One region of the Pseudoalteromonas sp. SG43-7 genome, then DNA from elsewhere that is predicted to be linked to it. Evidence: predicted binding sites of a transcription regulator. Region 1 holds the regulator's gene; each other region holds the start of a gene.

Region 1 (8,299 bases):
CTAAAGATATGCGCACCGCACTGAAAGAAGTTAAAGATGAACTCGGTGTAGATGCTGTAATCATGTCAAATAAAAAATTAGCCAATGGGGTAGAGATTGTTGCCGCCGTTGATTATGAAAAAGCAGCCCCGAAAGCACCTGCACAAGCACATGTTGCTACGGCACAAGCACAAACAAATGCTAACTTTGTTAAACCTGCGCCACAACGTACACAGCCTGAGCCGCAAGCTGCGGTAGCTGATAGCTTACAAGCATTATTAGAGCGCCAATCACCGCGTCCACGCTCACCTGAGCTTGCGTCGATGTTTAGCCAGTCAGGGATTGATACATCAACTCAGTATCAACCACAGCAACAACATCAAGCACAGCAAACTCGCCATGAACCACAAGCACATAATGATTTTGCTCGTCGCGATACTGCGCCGCGTCCACAAACGCAAGCACATAGCTTAGGTTTTGATGATGATCTAGAAAGTGGTTTTGATGATTTAGATACTCCGATGCCAACAAAAAGTGCAGCCAAAACAGATGAAATCACCGCTATGCGTGATGAAATGGCAGCGATGCGTCAATTACTTGAGTATCAAGTATCTGGATTGATGCAACAAGATTTAGCGCGTCGCGACCCTACTCGCGCATGCATGATCGATCGTTTAGTCGGAATGGGTATTGACAGTGAAGTTGCAGAGCAAATGGCTTGTTTTATTCCCGATGATGTGTCACGTCAGCAAGCATGGCAAGCGCTATTGCAAATGGTTGAAAACCAAATGCATACTACAAATAATGAAATACTACGCCAAGGCGGCGTATATGCTCTTGTTGGACCTACTGGGGTTGGTAAAACTACAACCGTGGCAAAACTTGCAGCCCTTGGCGCACAAAAATATGGCGCAGATAAAGTTGCGCTTATTACCACTGATACTTACCGTATTGGCGCTTATGAACAGCTTGCTACTTATGGCCGAATCATCGGTTGTGGTGTAAAACAAGTTAAAGATGCCAATGAATTAGCAGAAGTTTTATATCATTTACGAAATAAGCGTCTAGTATTAATAGATACAGCGGGAATGAGCCAACGTGATTTACGTTTAACTGAGCAGTTAAATACACTAATGCGTAATCAACGTGTCGATATTCGCAATTATTTAGTGCTCAGTGCGACCGCACAAATTAATGTTTTACAAGAAACCGTAAGACACTTTAAGAAGGTACAATTAAGTGGCTGTATTTTCACTAAATTAGACGAATCATTAAGTTTAGGTGAGATTATTAGTATAGCGATTCAAAATCGCCTTCCAATAGGGTATCTTACTAACGGTCAGCGCGTTCCAGAGGACATTCGGGTCGCCAATGCAGAGAAATTAGTAAAAAAAGCAGAACAATTGTATTTAAAAAGAACAAAAGCACAACATTCACGACGCCAAGCAGTAGCGTCAAGCACAGTAGGGATGTATGATTAACACAGTATTAGATCAAGCAAGTGGCCTGCGTAAAATGAGTCAAAACAATAATAACGGCGTTAAAGTTATCGCTGTAACAGGTGGCAAAGGTGGCGTAGGGAAAACTAACGTCTCACTTAACACTGCGATTGCGTTGGGTCAGCTCGGAAACCGAGTGTTAGTACTGGATGCCGATTTGGGTTTAGCAAATTGTGATGTGATGTTAGGACTTAGGGTAGAGCGTAATCTATCTCATGTACTATCAGGTGAATGCGAGCTCGATGAAATTTTAGTTGAAGGGCCTGCAGGAATTAAAATAGTACCAGCGACGTCAGGCTCGCAAAGTATGGTGGAACTTTCACCATCAGAACATGCTGGGTTAATTCGCGCTTTTAGTGAATTAAATACCGAATTTGATATATTAATTGTTGATACTGCTGCTGGTATCTCTGACATGGTATTAAGTTTTTCGCGCGCAGCGCAAGATGTCATGGTAGTAGTATGTGATGAACCGAGCTCAATAACTGATGCTTATGCATTAATCAAAGTATTGAGTCGTGAGCACGGTGTGTATAAATTTAAAATCGTTGCTAATATGGTGCGCAGCATGCGTGAAGGCCAGGAACTATTTGCTAAGCTCTCAAAAGTAACGGATCGCTTTTTGGATGTCTCAATGGAATTGGTAGCAACAGTCCCGTATGATGAAAATATGCGTAAAGCAACTCGTCGTCAGAAAGTGATTGTTGATTTATTTCCAAGTTCCCCAGCAGCAATAGCATTTAAAACATTAGCGACAAAAGCAGTTAAATGGCCTATACCTAATCAACCATCTGGTCATTTAGAATTTTTCATAGAAAAATTAGTAAACGGCTAACTATGACGGCATCGGTGAATAAAGCGATGGGATATCAATCGACACAAAATTTAAATGTGATTGTTGAGCGACATGCTTCCTTAGTCAAAAAAGTGGCTTGTCATTTAATCGCTCGTTTACCCGCGAGTGTGCAACTCGATGATTTGATTCAATCGGGGATGATAGGGTTAATTGAAGCATCAAAGAACTTTGATGCGACTAAAGGTGCAAGCTTTGAAACCTTTGCAGGCATTCGTATCCGTGGTGCGATGCTGGATGAAATGCGCCGAGGTGATTGGGCTCCACGCTCAGTGCACCGTAATAGCCGCAGAGTCGCTGAAGCGATTAGTGAGCTAGAAAGCAGCCTGAATCGAGAACCTAAAGACAGTGAAGTTGCTGAAAAACTTGATATTACGCTAGATGAGTACCATCATATTCTTAGTGATGTAAATTCAAGTAAAGTGTTAGGTATAGAAGACTTAGGGGTAGATGAAGATGTTATCACACCAGTGGGACATGATTTAGCACTGGACAAGCCCTTTAATAACGTTAAAAATGAACGCTTTAATCAATCATTATTAACAGCTATACAATCTTTACCTGAACGAGATGGGTTAGTATTGTCGCTGTATTATAACGATGAAATGAATTTAAAAGAGATTGGACATATACTCGATGTAAGTGAATCGCGTGTGAGTCAGATACATGGTCAGGCGATGATTAAGCTCAAAGCAAAAATCAATGACTGGATTAATTAGTAGTAAGTAAATATAGGTTCAGACCTCACCGGAGGATGTTTTGGATAAAAACATGAAAATTCTTGTTGTTGATGATTTTTCGACGATGAGACGTATTATCAAAAATCTGTTAAGAGATTTGGGTTTTACAAATGTACAAGAAGCTGACGATGGCTCAACAGCTTTACCGATGTTGCAGAATCAAGAATTTGATTTTGTAGTTACAGATTGGAACATGCCTGGCATGCAAGGAATCGATCTCTTGCGCGCTATTAGGGCCGATGACAGCCTGAAACACATTCCTGTTTTAATGGTAACAGCAGAAGCTAAAAAAGAACAAATTGTTGCTGCTGCACAAGCTGGTGTTAACGGTTATATCGTTAAACCATTTACAGCTGCAACACTGAAAACCAAATTGGAAAAAGTGTTTGAGCGTTTAGGTTAAATAAATAGGAGAGGCTTATGTCAGCACCTGCTGCGCCTCAGATCAGTTTAGAACAAGCCCGTCAGCTTGTGGTTTACCTTGAAAACGGTGAACAAGATAAAGCTGATCAGTTAATTATTGATGCGGCGTCAAAAGAGCAATCAGAATTATTTGCCGAAGTAGGCAAACTTACGCGTCAGCTTCATGATGCGTTGAAAAATTTTGAGCTTGATACACGTTTAGCTGATTTGACCAAAGATGCACTACCCGACGCGAAGCAGCGTCTTAACTATGTTATGGAAATGACCGAAAACGCTGCTAATAAAACCATGGATGCTGTAGAAGCAAGTTTACCCATTGCCCAACAGCTTGCTGATGACATTTCAGACATTAAACCCACTTGGGATCGTTTAATGAACCGTGAAATTGAGCTAGGTGAATTTAAAACACTTTGCCATAGCTTAGATAAGTTCATGAATAGCTCGCAAACTAAAACGGATGAGTTGCAAGGACTCATGACCAATGTGTTAATGGCACAAGATTTTCAAGATTTAACCGGTCAAGTGATCCGTCGGGTTATCGAGCTTGTTAGAGAAGTAGAAGACAGCTTGATCCACTTGTTGACAGCATTTGGCAGCCAAGATGATAACGAAACAAAAACAATAGCACCAGTCATTGAAAAACCGCCTGCTGAAAATACACTTGCAGGCCCTGAAGGGCCAATTATTGATAAAGAATCTCGTGATGATGTTGTCTCAGGACAAGATGATGTTGATGATTTATTATCAAGCTTGGGCTTCTAAGAGGAGAAAACTGCATGAGCTTTGAAGTCGATGAAGATATTTTACAAGATTTTCTAGTAGAGGCTGGAGAAATTCTTGAGCTTTTGTCAGAACAGCTGGTGGAGCTTGAAAATAACCCAGATGATACCGAATTACTCAATGCAATTTTCCGTGGTTTTCATACGGTAAAAGGCGGCGCAGGCTTTTTAAGCATGACTGAACTAGTCGATGCTTGCCATGGTGCAGAGAACGTTTTCGATTTATTGCGTCAAGGTGTTCGTAAGGTTAATTCCGAACTGATGGACGTGATCTTGCAAGCACTCGATACTATCAACGAAATGTTTGCGACTATCCAAAGTAGAGAAAAACCAGAACCAGCAAATCCAGAATTACTCGCTGTTTTACATAAATTGGGGCTGCCGCCAACGGCTGAAGAATTAACTGGCAGTGCTGAACCTGCAGGCGATATCCCTGTTGTTGATGCTGATGATATTTTAGATGATTCTGACGATCCATTTGCGCTAGACTCATTATTTGATGGTCAAGTTGATAGCGATCAAAAAGATGTTCAAATCGATGAGATAACAGAAGATGAATTTGAGAGTCTGCTTGATGAGCTCCACGGACAAGGGAAAAGTCCTATAACGCCAACAACCACTGTCAGCAATGAATCATCAAATAGTGATATTACTGATGATGAATTTGATAATTTATTGGATGAATTGCACGGTATTGGTAGCTTCGGTCTAGTAAGTAATAAAGATACTGCAGGCACCGAAAGTGCTGCGCCTAAACCGACCCAAGCACCTTCAGCATCGACGAAAAGTAATGGTCCAGATGAAATCAGCGATGATGAATTTGAAGCTTTACTTGATGAATTACATGGTAAAGGCAGCGCGCCACAAGCGGTCGCTGAGACTGAGCCAGCACCCGCTAAAAAAGCACCAACACCTGCACCTGCACCTGTTGCCGCAGCTAAGCCAGTGCCCAAACCAGCAGTGTCTGAGCCTGTGAAAGCAGCTGAAAAATCCGCACCAGCTCCAGCGACAGCTGTTGCTAAAAAACCAGCTCCTCCACAAGCTGATACGACGGTGCGTGTTGATACAAAACGCCTAGATCAAATAATGAACATGGTTGGTGAACTGGTATTGGTTCGCAATCGTTTAGTCAGTTTAGCAACCAATACTGAAAGTGAAGCGATGGGTAAAGCCATTTCGAATCTTGATGTAGTAACCGCAGACTTGCAAGGTGCGGTAATGAAAACGCGGATGCAACCGATCAAGAAAGTGTTTGGTCGTTTTCCTCGCGTAGTCCGTGATTTAGCCCGCAGTTTGAGAAAAGACATTAACTTACTGCTCGTGGGTGAAGAAACCGATTTAGATAAAAACTTAGTTGAGGCACTGGCAGATCCTTTAGTCCACTTGGTGCGCAACTCGGTTGACCATGGTATTGAAATGCCTGATGTGCGTGAAGCGGCAGGTAAGTCAAGAACTGGGACTGTTACTTTATCAGCATCGCAAGAGGGTGATCATATTTTGCTCACCATTCGTGATGATGGTGCAGGTATGGACCCTGAAAAACTGAAAAAAATAGCAATCAATAAAGGGGTGCTTGATCACGAGCAAGCAGCTCGATTATCTGATACAGAAGCCTATAACCTTATTTTTGCACCAGGCTTTTCCACCAAAGAACAGATCTCTGATATTTCGGGTCGTGGTGTGGGTATGGATGTGGTGAAAACCAAAATTACCCAACTAAATGGTTCTGTGAGTATTCAATCTGAGCTAGGTGTAGGCACAATCCTAGAAATTAAAGTACCGTTAACGTTGGCTATTTTGCCGACATTGATGGTGGTTGTCGGTGAGCAAACATTTGCATTACCACTGGCTGGTGTTAATGAAATATTCCACCTAGATCTAACTAAAACGAATGTAGTTGATGGTCAATTAACCATTATTGTTCGTAAGAAAGCACGACCGTTGTTTTATTTAGAACATTGGTTAGTTAAAGGTGCTGACAGATCATTACGCAAAGCTCAAGGCCATGTTGTAATTGTACAAATTGGTACGCAACAAGTTGGTTTTGTAGTGGATTCATTGATTGGTCAAGAAGAAGTTGTTATTAAACCGCTTGATGCTTTACTACAAGGAACACCTGGTATGGCAGGTGCAACGATCACGTCTGACGGTGGTATAGCGCTGATCTTAGATGTTCCAAACCTGTTAAAACACTACGCAGGTTAGGCCAATTCTTATCTTATTGTGAGGGCTAAATATGGCTCTCACAGATAAAATTTAACAAGAGTATGCCAATGGCAGTTAAAGTTTTAGTTGTTGATGATTCAAGTTTCTTTCGCCGCAGAGTGAGCGAAATACTCGAGCAAGATAAGGATATCGAAGTAATTGGTTTTGCGGTAAATGGCCGAGAAGCGGTCGATAAAACAAATCAACTTCGTCCAGATGTAATCACCATGGATGTTGAAATGCCCGTGCTTGATGGCATTAGTGCTGTAAAAGAAATCATGGCAGCAAATCCAACCCCTATTCTGATGTTCTCCTCACTGACTCGTGATGGCGCAACAGCAACCTTAGACGCACTTGATGCGGGTGCTCTAGATTTTTTACCGAAAAAATTTGAAGATATTGCTCGTAATAATGAAGATGCGATTAAGTTATTACAAAATAAAGTAAAAGAAATTGGACGCAAGCGTCTTTCGCGCTTTAGTCGGCCGACAACGCCTCCTGCATCGGCACCAATACCTCCCGTTTCTGCAGGTACAACAAGTCGCCCTGCGATAACTCAACCAGATCGAAGCTTTAACCGGAGCGCTGCACCTGCGACTAATATTGCAGCTAACACTCGCGCTTCAGGAAAGAAATATCAAATAGTTGCAATAGGTACTTCAACGGGAGGACCTGTTGCACTGCAAACAATTCTGACTCAGTTGCCCGCTAATTTTCCGCACCCTATTTTGTTAATACAGCATATGCCAGCTGCGTTTACGCCAGCATTTGCCGCACGTTTAAACGGCTTGTGCAAAATAAAAGTAAAAGAAGCACAACAAGGCGACCGATTAATGCCAGGCGTCGCGTATCTAGCGCCGGGCGGTCAACAAATGTTGATTGAGGGACGGGCTGGCAATCGCACTTTACGTGTTTTTGAAGACGATAGTGCCCGGATCACCTATAAACCAAGTGTTGATGTTACTTTTGCAAGTACAGCCAAATCGTTCCAAGGTGATGTATTAGCTGTGGTACTTACAGGCATGGGCGCAGATGGAAGAGACGGTGCAAGAATGCTTAAACAAGCCGGCGCTACTATTTGGGCACAAGATGAAAAAACCAGTGTGGTATATGGTATGCCACAAGCGGTTGCTAACGCAGGGTTATCATCGGCAAGCATTGCGCTTGAAGACGTTGCTAATCGGTTAGTTCGAGAGATTGGTTGTGGATAAGTTGTCGTTTCTAGGCCTGTTCGTTGCACTTTTGGCGATTGGTTATGGCTACTCACTAGAAGGCGGTGTTGTGAGTGCTTTATTTAATGGCCCGGCATTAATCATTGTGTTGGGCGGTACGTTAGGTGCTGTAATGCTACAAACACCAGCAAGTACGTTTAATAAAGCATTAAGAATAAGCCACTGGGTATTTTTCCCACCAAGTTACGATATCAACAGAGCAATTGAGCAAGTTAAAAGTTGGTCACAAAAAGCCCGCCAAGAAGGGTATTTAGCACTTGAAGAAATAGCGTTAACCCATCCGGATCCATATGTTGCCAAAGGCTTGAGTTTACTGATTGATGGCAACAGTGAGCAAAAACTCAGAGAAACACTAGAAATTGATTTGTTGCTAGAAAGAGAACGGCTGCTTGAAGCCAGTCGAGTTTATGAGGCGTTGGGCGGTTACAGTCCTACCATCGGTATATTAGGCGCAGTGCTTGGTCTGATCCAAGCGATGTCATTTATCACTGAACCTGAAAAGTTAGGTGCAGGGGTTGCGACTGCTTTTCTTGCCACCATTTATGGGGTTGGCTTAGCAAATTTATTGTTTTTACCTATGGCTAACAAG
Region 2 (8,299 bases), on a different contig from region 1:
TCTAAACTCAAGTTTTACTCGACTTACTAAGTAGCTCGTGCCCCGCTATGCGTTGCGCTCTGCCGTCTCAGTGGGGTCGCATTATAGGGAGTTCCAAAAACAGATCAACACTTTTTTTCGATCTTTTAATCGTTCGCTCAAAAAGCATGCAAAACCACCTAAAAAACACATTAAACACCCTTTTTACTCACTTTTTTTGCTGTAAATTAAATAATTTCACACAAATAACATTGCTATGTTCATTTATCGCGTTAAGATAGCAAGTTCACAATGTTAAATTAATGTTTATTTCCTGTTTATTGGTAGATCAAAATGAAATTACCCGATCAAAAATCTCTTATCTCTTCAGTTATCCTTGCTGTTATTGGTTTCGTTATAGTTAACTTTGCACTTTCAAGCCTACAATTAAGTCCTGCACTGTTATTTGGTGCTGGTTTATTAATTGGTGGTGTAGTTATAGCTGCAATGTCATCTGGCGATGTAGAAGAAGCCGAAGTAAAAACAAAAACACTTTATGTGGGCAATCTTCCTTATCGTGCAAATGAAGGTGTAGTTCGCGCTTTATTTGAAGAACAAGGTAAAGTGTTTAATGTACGCCTATTAAAGGATAAAAATACTGGCAAACGTCGTGGCTTTGGCTTTGTTGAAATGGCAGAGCTAGATGCTGATAATGCTATTGCAAAATTAAACGATAGCGAGTTCCAACAACGTACATTGAAAGTTCGTGAAGCAAAACAAAAACAAGATGATGAATCTAACTCTTTTCGTTCTGAGTCGGATCAATCAGCGTAACTAGCTCCACCGGTTGCTTATCAACATAAATAGAAGCCGTTGCGTAATAACGTAGCGGCTTTTTCTTGCCTGTACAATTAGCATCAAGCTCATCACTGCAATCTATATTATGCTCTTTGAGTATTGCACACACCCGTTTGGCTATTGCTACGCCGGAATCAAGTAATAATACAGTGCTGTTAAAATACTCATTCAAACCTTTTGCTAAAATTGGGAAATGCGTACAACCTAACACGATTACATCCACTCTATTATCAATAGCGAGACTATCGAGCTCTGCAACTAGTTTGTCTTGGATAATCTTTTTACTTTGATATGTTTGTTCCGCCAACGTTACAAGTTCAACACTTGCATATAAATGTACTGTGACAGCTTGACCATGCTGGCTTATCAACTGTTGTGTATAACTACTTTGTACTGTTGCTGGTGTGGCCAATAAGGCAATATGCTGTGACTTAGATAATAAAGCGGCGGGCTTAATTGCAGGTACTACACCGACGATCGGTATCGTGGTTAATTCGCGAAGTGCGCTCAGTGCTGAAGTAGATGCGGTATTACAAGCAATAACTAACACATCAACGTGTAATTGTTGTGTTTCTATAAAAATTAATAATCCGGTGAGGCGCTGAATTATGGTTTGTTGACTCAGCTTTCCATAAGGTAGGTAGGCGTTATCCATAAAATAACTATAAAGGCCATCAGGTATGTATTGCTGAATATGCTTCAGCACTGTGGTACCACCAATGCCCGAATCAAAAACCATGATATGAGGTGACAAACAACTCGCTCCTTATAATAACTAAGCTGAGCAGTTTGCCACGCGGTGTACTGAAAATAAAGCTTATGCTTCACTCTCTAGTGCTGCTGAGCGCAATTTATTCATTTGCTCAAACATTGATTTTGTATAGTCGACTAATTTGCCTATTTCCTCTTGGTCTTGATTTAACCATTGTAAAATGCCTGACAGTTCATTTTGCAAACCAAGATCACCCGCTTTATTAAAGGCATTTTTTAGATCGTCATTAAATGGAGCTATTTTTTCAGCCACAGCTTTCTCTGGTGTTGGTTTATTCTCTTCATAGCCTTTTATCGCTGCAAACGTTTTAGTTTGCTTTAAGTCCATTGAAAACGCGACTAGCTGTTCGTTGCCTAAGTTGAGCTCTTGTGCTTGTTCAAAGGCTTGTTCCAAATCACCACCAAAAAATGTTTTACTAACATTTTGCAAGTCTTCCATCATTGCATTAATAGCCTTTTGTTCATCTTCGTTTAAGTCACCATTTACTGACATGCTAAATGATAACTCCCGCGATTGTGATGATGCACTGGCATAACCTTCATTTTGACCATTACGCTGATAACTACTGGCTGATTGCTGTTTAAATGCATCAGCAAAACTAATACTCACTTCGTCACCTTCTGCAGTGGTGAAGTTATACTGAGCATTATTACTTAAACTTAAATACTGTGCTTGAGTAACACTGACAGAATCCGGTTTAGGGTTAAATAAATCCTCTTCAAACTCATCCAGGCCATTAAAAATACCTTCTTTGGATTTTTCTATGCCCTGCTCAATTTCGTCGTTTAGAATACCGGTATCTTTTAATTCACCATAAGCATCATCAATACCTGTTTGCACACCTTTGCGTGCATCACTAAGCATACCTTTGAGTTTTTCATTATCGGCTCCATTGACTTGCGCTTTCTTAACGGCACCAGTTACAAAGTCCAAAACGTTTTTGACTATTTCTTCAAAATCAAATAGTGGCTTGTCTTTTTTCTCTTCCGCGACAGGTAAGCCTAAGGCCTCAGCCATTTTGTCACCTAACACTTTTGCTGCTAATTCTTTACCACGTTGCTGGTAACTATCTTGAGGCGACTGTATTGTAGGTTGCTGTAATGCAGCTTTGTTACTGTATTTATTGACGTTGTTGTTTGGAACAAAGCCAAAGTTGCCAATTTTCATGATCCGACTCCTATTTTTGCTTACTTAAGTATCGGCCCAAAAATAAATAACTAAAGTAAAATGTACAAAAAAACAGCATTTGCTATTACTCAAAATTAGGGCCTGTTGACCTTTAAGGATTAAAATTTGTTCAACCTCGGGGCGATTTAATCGCGGCGCGAGATTTGTAACCTAGTGGGCTAAGTAAAAATTGAGCAAAGCTTCCGCGTCCTGCTCACGCCCCTTACTTACATCCATGTAAGTAACAAAGAGTTAATCGCCCCTAGGCAGAACCCTTCGGGCAGCGCGCGTTTGGCATTTATGCTACGTTATCGCCTATTTATGGGGAATAACCACACTACATAGGCTCTGCCTTGCCTAAAAACCAAACGCACAGCTGCAAAATTAACCTAGAAAGATAAACAGACCCTAGACAAATAATCCCTGCCCCCTACAATAGCGCCGATAAACAGCATAATGAAATAAGGTAGTAGGTAATGGCGGTTATAAAGATCGATACAACAGGATACGACGCACAGTTAAATGAAAAAGAGCAACGTATCATTGCGCAATTCCAACGCTTTGGTGTTGAACAATTAGAAGTCTTTGCCTCTGAGCCAATTCATTACCGTCAACGCGCTGAATTTAGAGTATGGCACGATGGCGATGAGTTATTCCACATTATGTTTGATCAAGCCACCAAAGATAAAATCAGAGTCGATGTGTTTGACCCTGCAGCGCCGCTAATTGGGGAAGTAATGCAGGCAATGATCGATAATCTTAAAGGCTGTGAAGTCTTGCGTCGTAAATTATTCCAAATAGATTATCTTTCTTGTTTAAGCGGTGAGATTTTAGTGAGTCTGCTTTATCACAAACCACTCGACGAAGAATGGCTAGCAGCTATCAAGTCACTAAAAGAATCATTGAGTGAGCGCTTTAAAATTGATTTTATTGGGCGTGCTCGCAAACAAAAAGAAGTACTCGGTGATGATTTTGTTACTGAGCGTTTAACAGTTAATGGCCAGCAACTTATTTACCAACAAGTTGAAAACAGCTTTACGCAGCCAAATGCTAAAGTAAACATTAAGATGCTGGAGTGGGCACAAGACTTATGTAAACCACTAAAAAATGATTTACTAGAGCTCTATTGTGGTAACGGTAACTTTTCAATTGCCTTAGCTGGTTCGTTTAATCGTGTATTAGCAACCGAAATTTCTAAATCGTCAGTACACTCAGCGCAGTATAATATTGCTAAAAATAACGTAACTAACTTAGATATCATTCGTATGTCGAGCGAAGAGTTTACTCAAGCTATGAAAGGCGAACGAACCTTCTCACGTTTAGAAGGGATTGACTTAAGCAGCTATGATTGTCAGACCATTTTAGTTGATCCGCCGCGCGCAGGCATGGATACACTAACATGTGATTTGGTGGCTAACTACGAGAGTATTATTTATATCTCATGTAACCCTGATACGCTAGAGCGTGATTTAGAGCACCTAACTCGCACTCATGAAGTTAAACGGTTTGCGATTTTTGACCAATTTCCATATACCCACCACATTGAATCAGGGGTATTTTTACAACGTAAATTGTAAAGTATCTATGCCAGTGCTTTTACTAGCGCTGGCATTTGCTGCTCACTAAAGACTTTAATACCATTCTTTTCTAATAGCGAAGCCGTTAATCCCATTCCAACCACCTTAATACCACTGTGCGAGCCATCGTAAATTGTATTACGACCACAAGAAGGACTTGATTCCTTTAATAGCGCAAAACGAATATTGTACTGTTGGCAAAGGCGTAATGCTTGTTTTGCACCTAGCTGAAATTCCGGTGTCACATCATCACCAGTATTGGTAATCACTTTACCGTTGACGATTTCAGCAGGATCTCTAGGAGTGGATAAACCACCAGCAATCTCAGGACAAAAAGCGACTATACGTTCCTGCTGCTGCCATGCGATAAGCTGAGGATGGAGTAACTGTTGTCCGCTACCATCGTAGCGCACGGGAGCACCAAGTAAGCAACTTGAAACCAGTATTTTATGCATTTCTTACCACCTGCAACAAAAAAGCTCCGCATACGGAGCTTTTTTACAATAAACACTAAACCGCTCTATTTAGCAGCTAAGTAATTAATTAGATCAGCCATACTTTTAGCATCTTTAATACCTGAATCACCACCAACAATAACACGGTACTTACCGTTTACAATAAAGGTAGGCACACCTTTCAAAGCACCCTTTTGTTTAAAATATTCTTGATCACGCTTCATTTTGGATACCTTGGTTCTTACTGTAAAGCTGTTGTAAAACTTATCAAAATCATCAGCAGCTACACCTTGAGCAACAAAGATATCTTTCATATCAGCAAGCTCATTGATGTTTGCTCGCTTGCCATGGATATGGTTGAAAATAGCGCTAATTAGTGCATCTTGTTGTGGTAATACAGTTGCCGTAGCGTAAGCTTGTGCTAACATCGTTTGAATTTCTGGGTTACGCGGACCCGAAAAGTCAACATGGCTTTTCTTAAAAGTAATACCTTCATTTAGTAGCGGCTTTAATTCAGCAACAATTGATTCAAAAACATTACAGTGTGGGCAGTAAAATGAGAAGAATTCTTTAACTTCTGGCTTTTTAGTTGCGCGTGCATCAATCGTTTCATAATGCGTCCCTTCGTCATATTGAATCGCGGCGGCGTTTGTAGCAAACCCAAGCGTCAACGCTATTAGTCCTGCTTTAACTAATTTGATCATCGGTAAAAACTCCAAAAATTATTGTTTTAATAGCTTATTGTTGTAATAAAAAGGCAACTAACTCATCAAGCTGCTCTTGGCTCTTGATGGTATTGATATTGATTTTGTATTTATCATTAACGATAAACGTTGGTACACCGGTTAAGGCTCCCATTTGTGAAAACTTATTTTGCTTGTCTTGCATGGCTTTTTCCGCCGCAATCACTGGCATGCTGGCAATATCTTTATCAAAGGTATAGTTATCAATACCATTTACTGCAAGTAATGCTTTAACGTCTTTAATGTTATTGAGTGGAGCACGTTTTATATGAATGCTGTCAAACATTTGATCTGCAACTTGCTCACCTTTGTTATGCTGTTTAGCGATGATATACGCATAGCTCAAATTACTTTGCACTTCTGGCGCTAAACCACCTAAAAAGTTGACATGGTTTTTTACAAACTCAGTACCTGCAGGCAAGCTTTTTTCCATTGCTTTAGCTACAGCTTCAAACTTAAAACAGTGCGGACAATAAAATGAAAAGAACTCTGTTACTTGTGAGGTTTTACTTTTTTCAATTTTTAGTACGTCATAGTGCTCACCAGCTTTAAAATCTGCGGCCATCGCAGCAAAAGGTAAACATAGCAGTAGTAAACTCAATTTTAGTTTTTTAAGCATTGGACTCTCGTTTCAGATATTTTTAATAATTAGTTAGGCAGCAACTTCAGCGGCGGCTCTTGAAGTGCAGAATACTGCTCTTTCAGCGCTAAAATTTGTTGCTCCCAGTATTTGTCATCAGCAAACCATGAAAAGTTCCGCGGAAATGCCGGATCTTCCCAACGTTTAGCTAGCCACCCCATATAATGAATCATACGCATTGCGCGTAATGGTTCAATTAATTTGAGTTGAGTGTGATCAAAATCACAAAATTCTTCATAGGCAGCCACTAAGGTATCTAACTGTAACAGTTGATTGTTTCGATCGCCACTGAGCATCATCCATAAATCTTGAATCGCAGGCCCTTGACGACTATCGTCCAAATCAACAAACATCAACGCATCACCGGCCCACAGAATATTACCGGCATGGCAATCACCATGTAAACGTATAGTATCCACCTGCTGGTAAAGCGATTTCGTTTTAGCGATCACCATATCTAAAATAGTATAAAACGCAGTAGTTAAACTGCTAGGCACCAGATTACTGTTTTGTAACTGAATTTTAGCTGTATCTAGATACTCGTCACACCCTATGACCGGACGTTCGCTAAAAACATTCGCTTTAGCTGCTTGATGCATCCGACCAATCAAGCGTCCTAACACATCTAACTGATCAAGATTATCAACTTCAAAGATGCGCCCCCCGACACTTGGGAACAAAGTAAATAGATAACCATTATGCTCAAATAAGCTTTCGCCATTACGCTGTATCGGCGCAACTACAGGCACTTCAGCATCAGCCAATTCAAATGCAAAGCTATGCTCTTCGAGTATTTGTGCCTTACTCCAGCGCTCGGGACGATAAAATTTCACCACATAACGTAGGCCATCTTCAGCTTTGAATTGATAGACACGGTTTTCGTAACTATTCAGTGCTAATAAGCCAGACTCTGCGTAAATACCAATACTTTCGACCGCATCTAAAATCGAATCTGGGGTGAGGTCAACAAAACTAAATTTACTCATAATTCTCATCAATTATAAAAAAAGCGGGAAAATCCCGCTTTTTATTTGTTATCAGTGTACTTAACTATCGCGCTTTAAAGAAGTTACTCGGCTGCGAAATTTGTGAACTTGGATTGTCCACTGGCGATAATACAAAATTAAACTCGGTCATCGGCGCTTTCAAATCATACGGATCCATCACCAATGATAATGGCACGTTGTGCGATTCGCCCGCTTGCACGGTAAAAGTTTGCTTACCTATGTACTTAAAGTTCTCCAGTCCTGCCACCTTAATATTAAAGGTTTGCTCGTATTGTGCTTTGTTGATCACTTTAAGTGTGTAGGTATTTTCGACAAGCCCATTAAAATCGACTCGATAGAGTTGATTTCGATCGCGAATAATATCTAAGTCCATTGGCTTACGCATTACAATATTCGTTACCAGCGCTGCGCTTAGCACCACTAATATAACAATATAACCAATAATCTTAGCGCGCAGAGGATTGGTTTTATTCTCTGGCGTTTCTAGGTTACGCTCAGTGGTATATGAGATAAGCCCGCGCGGATAATTCATCTTATCCATTACTCCGTCGCAGGCATCGATACAGGCGCCACAGTTAATGCATTCAGCTTGCAGGCCATTGCGAATATCGATCCCTGTTGGGCATACTTGTACGCACAAATTACAGTCAATACAGTCACCTAAGCTAAGCTCTTCTCGATCTTGTTTACGACTACGTGGCCCACGATTTTCACCACGTTTTTCATCGTAGCTTACTGTGAAGGTATCTTTATCAAACATTGCAGATTGAAAGCGCGAATACGGGCAGATATGCAAGCACATAATTTCGCGCATCCAACCAGCATTACCATAAGTACATACGGTAAATACGATAATGCTAACCAGCGCATAGCCACCTACATCAAAAGTAACAAAATCCGGTAACAGCTGACGAATAGGTGTGAAATAACCAACAAAGGTCAGTGCGGTGTATAAAGAAAAAGCTATCCAACCTGTATGCTTGGCTGTCTTACGCCAAAATTTATCAAAGTCCATTGGTCGCTGATCAAGCTTCTTACGTTGATTCGCTGTCCCTTCGAACTTTTCTTCAAACCAAATAAAAATAAACGTCCAGACTGTTTGCGGGCACGTATAGCCACACC
Region 3 (8,299 bases), on a different contig from region 1:
CTACTCCTTGAGCTTTCTAACATTTCTCTAAAATCAAAGACGTCCGCAAAATTACTTTCATTTACGTCATAATTACCCCAGCCTCTAGGCTCCATCTTAATATACTTTAAATAATTAGACTTAAAATCATTAACGGCAGTGACTAGCTCTTCATTACTATTTAGTTTTTCTGCAATGATTGCCTTTTCATCATCATTAAGAGAACCCGTTACTGTAAGCTCACCTGACTCATTGATAGAAATACCCCAACTTTTATTTGCTAAAGAAGGCTGTTCACTCCTTAATTCAGCCATAACGCTATCATAGGGTGAAAGCATCTTCTCAACTGCTTTAGGGACATCACCACCAGGCATATACAAATGAACTGTAGCAACGCCAATATCATACATAACCTCTTCAATAGGTCTTAATATATTGGCATCTTTATTTACAGGCTTATAGTATGTTGCATCAGGCTCTTTAAACTGCCCTTTATGATAGATGTCCTTCGCTAGGCGCTCCATTTCACTTTTTAATTGCTCTTTACTATTCACTGGCGTGTTGATTTCGACCACCGAACTGTTTGAAGTAGGTTGCAATAGTGGATATGTATCTTGCGAGTTAACTTGCATATTACGTCCTTGTTTTTTTTATAGCTAAGTTGTTATCGGCTAACTATTCTTATGCTTTAACTATTCCCCCCCAAAAAAGGAACCTACTTTATTCTTTGGCTATCAGCCAAAAACTATTTTTGCGGTTTGTAATTAATCATTAGGTCAAACGGCTTTTCCTTGAGACAATCACCCCTGTTATTTTTAAAACATGGTTCTTTATGAAACTATTAGTTAGAAACTTATCACGCACTATCACTGAACATGAAATCCGCGTACTTTTTACTGAACACGGTAAAGTAGCCGATTGTAATTTAGTACTAGATAAAGAAACCGGCCAATCGAAAGGCTTTGCCTTTGTAGAAATGCCAAACGATGCAGAAGCTGCTGTAGCAATAAAAGCATTGAATCAAAGTACTGTTGATAAAAGCAAGATCCGCGTAAAGAAAGCTGACGCTTAAACGTGTTATTTTGTTGCAAAAGGCCAGCACTCTTCGCTGGCTTTTAGCTTTTTTTCACACAACTTCTGCGCCAGTCCCTTTCACCCAACGAAATTTAATTCAGCCCCTAAATCATAGTACCCAAAATCAACTAATTGTATTTTATAAAAATATCTGCGCTTCATGGCAAAAAACTAGACAGCAAAACCGACACCCCATATAGTCACAGTATGTATCCTTAAAAACCTGCAATTATGACTCCTCTTTTTAAATCGCTCAGTGTAACTTTATTATTGGGCTTAACTGGCTGTTCAGAGCCTGCTCAAGAACAAACGACGCTTGACAATACAACCAGTGTAAATTTAAGCAATATTAAACAACATATTAAAACCCTTGCCTCAGACGAATTTGAAGGACGCGGTCCATTAACGCGCGGTGAAGTAAAAACTGTGGGTTACTTAAGTGACCAATACCAAGCGCTTGGATTAACTGGTGCATATAATAATAAGTTTTTACAGCCGGTAAAAATGGCGATGGTAACCGCTGATCAAAACATGCAATTAAAAATTGGCGACTTGAGCTTTACCGCTGGTAAAGATTTTACGGCGCGAACGAAACAATTACAGCCACTTATTGATGTTCGTAATTCAGAGGTAGTATTTGTTGGTTATGGCATTAATGCGCCCGAGTATAATTGGAATGATTATAAAAATATTGATGTAACGGGTAAAACGGTTGTTGTGTTAGTAAATGATCCTGGGTTTGCTACGCAAGACGATGCGCTATTTACCGGCAACGCTATGACCTACTACGGTCGCTGGACTTACAAATACGAAGAAGCCGCTCGCCAAGGCGCAGCCGCAGTGTTTATTGTGCATGAAACAGCGCCAGCTGCATATCCTTGGGGCGTAGTTGAAAGCTCAAATACAGGCACAAAATACACCTTAATGGATAACAACCTAAACGCATCAGAACTACCGGTAATGGGTTGGCTAACACTCGATGCAACCGAGCAGTTATTTAAATCAGCAAACTTGAGCTATCAACAATTAAAGCAACAAGCACTTAACGACGACTTTAAAGCTACTGCGCTTAATTTAACAGCGAACCTTGCATTTAAAAACGAAGTGTCACATGCTAAATCACACAATGTTGTTGCGCAATTAACGGGCAGTGAAGCGCCTGATGAATATATTGTGGTCAGCGCACATTGGGATCATTTTGGCACTAAGCAAACTGATAGCGGGCCAAAAATTTATAATGGTGCAGTTGATAATGCCTCAGGCAGTGCTGCCACAATTGAAATCGCTCGTATATTAAGTAACATGCATAAACAAAAACCGTTTAAGCGCTCGATTATTTTTGCGAACTTTACCGCCGAAGAAACAGGGTTAATTGGCTCAGAGCAATTTGCCAGTGGCGAACTTATCCCTACCAAGCAGATGGTCGCTCTGTTAAATATTGATGGTATGAATGTGCTAGATGGCACCGATTACATACTGCAATACGGCAAAGGCTTATCACAAATGGAAGACTACCTTAGCAAAGCCGCAAGCAAACAAGGCCGTCATGTAAAAATGGATCCCGTGCCACAAAACGGCCTATTCTTCCGATCAGATCACTTCTCACTAGCTAAACAAGGCGTACCTGGTTTACTGTTTATGAGTTTAGGTGATACAGATCCAGATTATATTGCTCATAAATACCATAAAGAAGCTGATGATTACTCTGCTCAGTGGTCATTAGGTGGTGTAAAACAAGACATCGAGTTAATTGTTGATATCGCATCACAATTGGCAAACAACGGTGATTGGCCAAAATGGCAAGCCGATTCAGATTTTAAAACTCGTCGCGCCCAAGACCGCGCAGAATAAATTAAGTTGAGTTGGGGTAGGCATTCATCGCCTACCCCATTTTTATTAATGCCCTTTCTTATTGCGTTGTGCGCTCAATAATAAGGTTTCGGCTTTTGCCCCTAAATACACATAAATAGCCAACGCAATCAATAGCCCTACAACCGCTAACATCATATAAATTGCCGGTAATAAATACTGCGACTGCCCCAGCGCTGCCTTAAACATCGTTAATAACGCTTCAATAGACACTGCAATTAAAATAGTTGAAATAAACCGTGTGATAGTGCGCCGCGTTGAACTGTGCCTAAAGATATCTTTATGCATTAAAATTTCTTCTTCGAGAATCGTTTTACCTAAATCAAATATTGCTAACGCGAGGGTGATAAAAATGATGATCGTAAACGGTTCGAGCGGATCATTTTCTATAGAGCGGACAAACAGTAAGCTATAAATATCACCAAACACCCTACCAAGTAAAAATAACACTAAGATAAATAAGCAACTGACAATAATGCCATAACCCGCTTTAAAAAATGGCGTCATCGTGGCGCGAGTACGATCCCCCATAATAAATTCGATTAATTGCGTTAGACATACATCAATCACTAAATAGCGATTTTCGCCATATGAAGCATGTAACGATTTTATTGCTGAAATACATAAGTGATTGGTCGCGATCGAAATATAGGGCGGCGTAAAACGAGTATGTTGCTGCTGTTGGATACCTTGAAAATACGGCCGTTCACTCAAATCCTGTGAATCGCCATGATTATTTAAGGTTTTCATATACTGACGTTTAAAGCAGACATTGTTACCTAGCTGCACGCCATTTTTATCTAGACAGTATTGTAATTCTAAAAATGGGTATTGAGCGATTAAGTAACGATTATCTTGTTGTTTTTTAACACCGTCTTCTAAGCTTGCTAGCACTGAGTCAAGTAAGTCGTGGATCACGGTTTGATATTCTTGGTAACGTTCGACGCTACTGATATAACTCATTCTTGCCATGTGTTTGCTCCTAACTGCATTATTAAAAGTAATAGCAATTACGGAACCAACTTTACAAAAACTTATAAATCAACTGGTTGCATTATCTGAAGAAGAGAAAAGATCCATTTCGCACCAACCGGGTGCAAAATAAACTGCTGGACTTACTTTTTTGCAAGCACAAAAAATGGGCTACTTAGCCCATTCTTTCATTAAATCAATTACTTTTAAATTTCATCATCAGAGTCTTGCACTTGACGTTGTGCAGCTCTAGCAATGATTTCAACATAAAACGACTCTAAGCCTTGTTTTTCAATTTCGCTGATTGAGTTGCTAATTTCAGCAACGTGCACCACTTGGGCATCTTCAGCTGTGTTACCAAATTTACAATCAAATGCCCAGTAATCAGCATCAATTGGCAACGTTTTGTTACGCTCTCTTTTCAAATACTTTTTTACTTCATGCTTTGCAGCATCTACCATGCGAGGGTATTTGATTTTCTCGTGATTCAGCGTGAATGTTTTCTTCATTACGTTCCTAATTACCTTGATTTAATGATGATGGCAATAATACCAAGTAAATTGGAAATGCCATTTGGGGTCATTATAGCAATTGCATTTAGTTTGTGGATGCTTTTTTTACACTAAAATAAATAAAATATTTTTACCGATAATTATTACAGCTTAATATCACGCTTGGGCAAGGTGTAAGGGTTGATGAAGATCTGCATTATTAAGGCTATCGTAAAATGCAGCCGCATCCATTTGCGGATGATCTAGCTGTGTTTCTTTATCTAAATGACGCTTTCGCACGACTAGTTCGCAATTATCAATCACCATTAGTGGAATATGGTTTTTATCATCTCTGATCACTAATGGTTCCGGCGCAAGGCACGAACGTAAACGAATATCTGCCATGCTGCCTTGTTGTAATAGCTGTGCATTATGTTGGCCAATGAGCATATCAAATTCATCTGGAGCCAATGCTTGCTCAGGCCCTGCCCCTAATTGTTCACGTAATTGCGCTTCAGTTGGTGTTGAAGCATGTGCATCAAATGGGGTTTTAGGGAGATGAAATTGACTAAAATCTAACACGTCATGAGAAAGCATTGCCAATAATAATGCAAACTCGCCACGACGGTGTTCTGAGACACTTTTGGCAAGACGATTGTTAAGTTGACTCTCTGTGATTAACAAATCATCGATTTGCATAGACTTTAGCCGATTGCAGTTAGTAATAGATATTTATCGGCTTTATTTAATATTTCTTTAGCTTTTTTCTTTACTTAAATGCTCACTTTGCTATTATCAGCGCCGTTGCATTGGAGGGGTTCCCGAGCGGCCAAAGGGATCAGACTGTAAATCTGACGGCTCAGCCTTCGCTGGTTCGAATCCAGCTCCCTCCACCACTTTTCTTACCGCTAAGTTAAGTGGGGCCAAATGCGACAAAATTAGTGTGGAGGGGTTCCCGAGCGGCCAAAGGGATCAGACTGTAAATCTGACGGCTCAGCCTTCGCTGGTTCGAATCCAGCTCCCTCCACCACTTTTCTTATCTATCAGCAAAACTTTATTCTCGCTAACTCATTCGACTACCCATTGTAAACTCGCACCGTGTTGCTTTAGCCATTTTGTTGCTTGCTTATAATCAGGATAAAACTCACTGACGCGCTGCCAAAATGCGGCACTGTGATTTAAATATTTCAAGTGAGCTAGTTCATGCACAATCACATAATCAATAATACTCTGCGGCGCACTGGCTAATAACAAATTAAAGGTCAATTCTCGTCGTCGATTACAACTGCCCCAACGACGCTTATAAGTATGAATGCGAATACTGCTAGGTAAAGTCTCTGCCATTTGTAGGCAATAAGCATGTACACGCATTTCAATATAATTTTCTAATTGCTCATGTAAAAAACTTTCGAGCAAGGTTTGGTACATTGGCTGCTGATGCTTAACCCGTCCAGAAAGATTTAGCTGTAACACATCTCCCTGCTGATTTTTTACTAGCTGCCATGCGCTGCGCGAGCTGACACCATAAGTCAGTATCACAGGTTGTGAAAAAACCAGTACGCGATTATCTTGTAATGGGTATTGGCGAGTATCAAGCATTTGACTTTGCTTGTTAATTTGCGCATTGATCCAGTCAGTTTTACTTAGCAGCCAGCTTTCAAGTTCCTTTTTAGCAACCCCAACAGGCGCATAAACTGTGACACTTTGTTGCTGGACTTTGATAGCGACAGTTTTGCGGCGGCGACTACGTTTTAATGTATATTCAAACAAACCTAACTCTTGTAATTGACCGACAGTCATTAAACTAATTAACAGGTCACTATAATACCTTGCAAAATAACTGCTAATCTATATCTAAGTAGAATTAAATAAAGCGATATCAAACATGCCTGATAAGCCTTGTTGTCGTTATACCTCTCCCGATGGCCATCATTGTCAAGAAACAGACATGGGTTCAGGTTTTTGTTTTTGGCATGATGCCAAATTTGATAAGTCAGGCTTAGATCTGACCCAAAAATTAGAGCGCTATGCAAAAAAGGGAGGATTATTACAGGGATTGCAATTAAAACGCGCTAACCTTAATGGGCTTAATTTGATAAAACAAGATGATGAGGATGGCTTTGATTTATCTTACAGTAATTTTTATCGTGCAACGCTCACCAACGCTCATCTGTTTAATAATAAAATAGCCCACAGTTCACTGATGAAAGCCAACTTGCACGAAGCAAGCCTGCATTACTGCAACCTACAAGATACAAATTTATTGGGTATAAAACTAAACAACACCCGTATTGATAACATTGAGCTAGGCGCTGAACTATTACAGGAAAAACAAGCTAAAGCAGCGCTTAAACATACAGATAAAAGCGCAGCCCTTGACTTATTTGAACAATCAGAAGAAATATTTCGCAATTTACGTAAAGCATCAGAACAACAAGGCTTATTTGAACTGGCGGGTAATTTCACGTACAAAGAACTGCGGATGCGTCACGCACAATATCCACGAGGTTCAAAAAAACGATTAGCCTCGAGCTGTATTGATATGTTGTGCGGGTATGGTGAAAAGCCTGAAAATGTGATCCGTTTTAGTTTGTCACTGATCATCTGCTGCGCCCTGTGTTATTTTATTTTTGGGGTGATGGATGCTGGTCGTATTATGCAGTTCAATCCGGCGGCAACATTAAGTGATAATTTATTAGCCCTACTTAATAGCTTCTATTTTAGCGTGGTTACTTTTACAACCTTAGGATATGGCGATATTACTCCGGTTGGTTTCTCCCGATTCGTTGCTGCAGTTGAAGCGTTTTGCGGGAGTTTCTCTCTGGCATTATTCGTAGTCGTATTTGTCAAACGTATGACCCGATAATTACCGATTACTTTATCTGCGAAAATAAATAGTTCAGCTAAATACCTGCTATAAAACTGGTTATAAATGATGCTATCATTGCGCACAATGAAACTTAGCGAATTGATTTTAAAAAGTTTTTGATTTTGTTAAATTTTGCAGCTAAATATGTAAACAAATAACAGGCATTTGCGCAAAATTAATTAATTGTCTTAACATATATTTCAGGTGATATTAGTTATTACTGAAATAACAGTGTATTGAGCCGTTATGCTTACCGCTTTTTTTATTACCGATCACGATCCGAGCCTTCTTATTAATGGTGTTTATGACCCATTTTTAGTCGCTCTGTCTGTTTTAACGGCTATTTTCTCTGCATTTTTTGCAACTTACATGATCGATCTGGCCAAAGAAACACGCTTCAAAAGTTATCAAAAATTAGCCAACTCAACGGCTTCCTTGGTACTTTCTGGCGGTATTTGGAGTATGCATTTTATTGGTATGTTGGCATTTTCACTGTGTACAAATATCAGCTACGACCCAACACTCACCTTTTTATCTTTCATTCCAGCATTTTTAGCCTGCCTAACTGGCGTGTCATTATTAGTAAAAAATAACGCCACTATTTTCAGTTTAATACTGCCCTCGGTACTACTCGGCGCAGGTATCGGCACTATGCATTACAGTGGTATGGCAGCAATGGAATTGAGCCCGCTGCTACGCTACGATCCATTGATGTTTGGGTTGTCAATTATCGTTGCCGTTGTACTGGCGTTTATATCTTTATATGCTCGCTTTAATATTAAAAAGCACCTCCCAACACTAAATTCTTTGCAGACGCGGTTGATCAGCGCAATCATTTTGGGTTTTGCTGTTGCAGGTATGCATTACATGGGAATGGCGGCAACACGGTTTGTTGCAACCTCGCCATTAATTGGTAATGACAGCGCCAGCTCAGAACTTACATTTGTTGCTATTAGCGTAGTGTTCGCCACCATTATTCTAACCGCGATAGTTGCTATCATTAACGGTATGGTACGCTATCGCATGTTACTTGAAGAAAAAACAG

Evidence for each region. The regulator FliA, encoded in region 1, starts transcription of late flagellar genes. The targets are predictions, from matches to a motif close to CTAAAGNTNNNNNNNNNNNNGCCGATA.
Region 2: H5200_RS19550 (DUF5610 domain-containing protein) is a predicted target of FliA. The motif match lies at 2,785-2,811, and genes of this name have one in related genera.
Region 3: H5200_RS10345 (VC2046/SO_2500 family protein) is a predicted target of FliA. The motif match lies at 5,119-5,145, and genes of this name have one in related genera.

The regions. Positions count from the first base shown of each region.
Region 1 covers NZ_JACJEY010000008.1:62,424-70,722, reverse strand. Annotated here, with positions in the region: gene flhF (flagellar biosynthesis protein FlhF) at 1-1,460, shown strand, start outside; gene H5200_RS05345 (MinD/ParA family protein) at 1,453-2,313, shown strand; gene H5200_RS05340 (RNA polymerase sigma factor FliA) at 2,340-3,050, shown strand; gene cheY (chemotaxis response regulator CheY) at 3,091-3,474, shown strand; gene H5200_RS05330 (protein phosphatase CheZ) at 3,492-4,256, shown strand; gene H5200_RS05325 (chemotaxis protein CheA) at 4,271-6,478, shown strand; gene H5200_RS05320 (chemotaxis response regulator protein-glutamate methylesterase) at 6,547-7,689, shown strand; gene H5200_RS05315 (flagellar motor protein) at 7,682-8,299, shown strand, end outside.
Region 2 covers NZ_JACJEY010000059.1:460-8,758, forward strand. Annotated here, with positions in the region: gene H5200_RS19540 (RNA-binding protein) at 313-792, shown strand; gene murI (glutamate racemase) at 755-1,570, opposite strand; gene H5200_RS19550 (DUF5610 domain-containing protein) at 1,634-2,755, opposite strand; gene trmA (tRNA (uridine(54)-C5)-methyltransferase TrmA) at 3,232-4,332, shown strand; gene H5200_RS19560 (DUF523 domain-containing protein) at 4,338-4,787, opposite strand; gene H5200_RS19565 (thiol:disulfide interchange protein DsbA/DsbL) at 4,853-5,491, opposite strand; gene H5200_RS19570 (thiol:disulfide interchange protein DsbA/DsbL) at 5,526-6,149, opposite strand; gene H5200_RS19575 (serine/threonine protein kinase) at 6,179-7,156, opposite strand; gene ccoG (cytochrome c oxidase accessory protein CcoG) at 7,221-8,299, opposite strand, start outside.
Region 3 covers NZ_JACJEY010000018.1:37,671-45,969, reverse strand. Annotated here, with positions in the region: gene H5200_RS10370 (hypothetical protein) at 1-611, opposite strand, end outside; gene H5200_RS10365 (RNA-binding protein) at 812-1,051, shown strand; gene H5200_RS10360 (M28 family metallopeptidase) at 1,285-2,904, shown strand; gene H5200_RS10355 (general glycosylation pathway protein) at 2,950-3,894, opposite strand; gene H5200_RS10350 (DUF6172 family protein) at 4,101-4,403, opposite strand; gene H5200_RS10345 (VC2046/SO_2500 family protein) at 4,563-5,084, opposite strand; tRNA gene H5200_RS10340 (tRNA-Tyr) at 5,197-5,281, shown strand; tRNA gene H5200_RS10335 (tRNA-Tyr) at 5,331-5,415, shown strand; gene H5200_RS10330 (M48 family metallopeptidase) at 5,454-6,185, opposite strand; gene H5200_RS10325 (ion channel) at 6,271-7,251, shown strand; gene H5200_RS10320 (MHYT domain-containing protein) at 7,501-8,299, shown strand, end outside.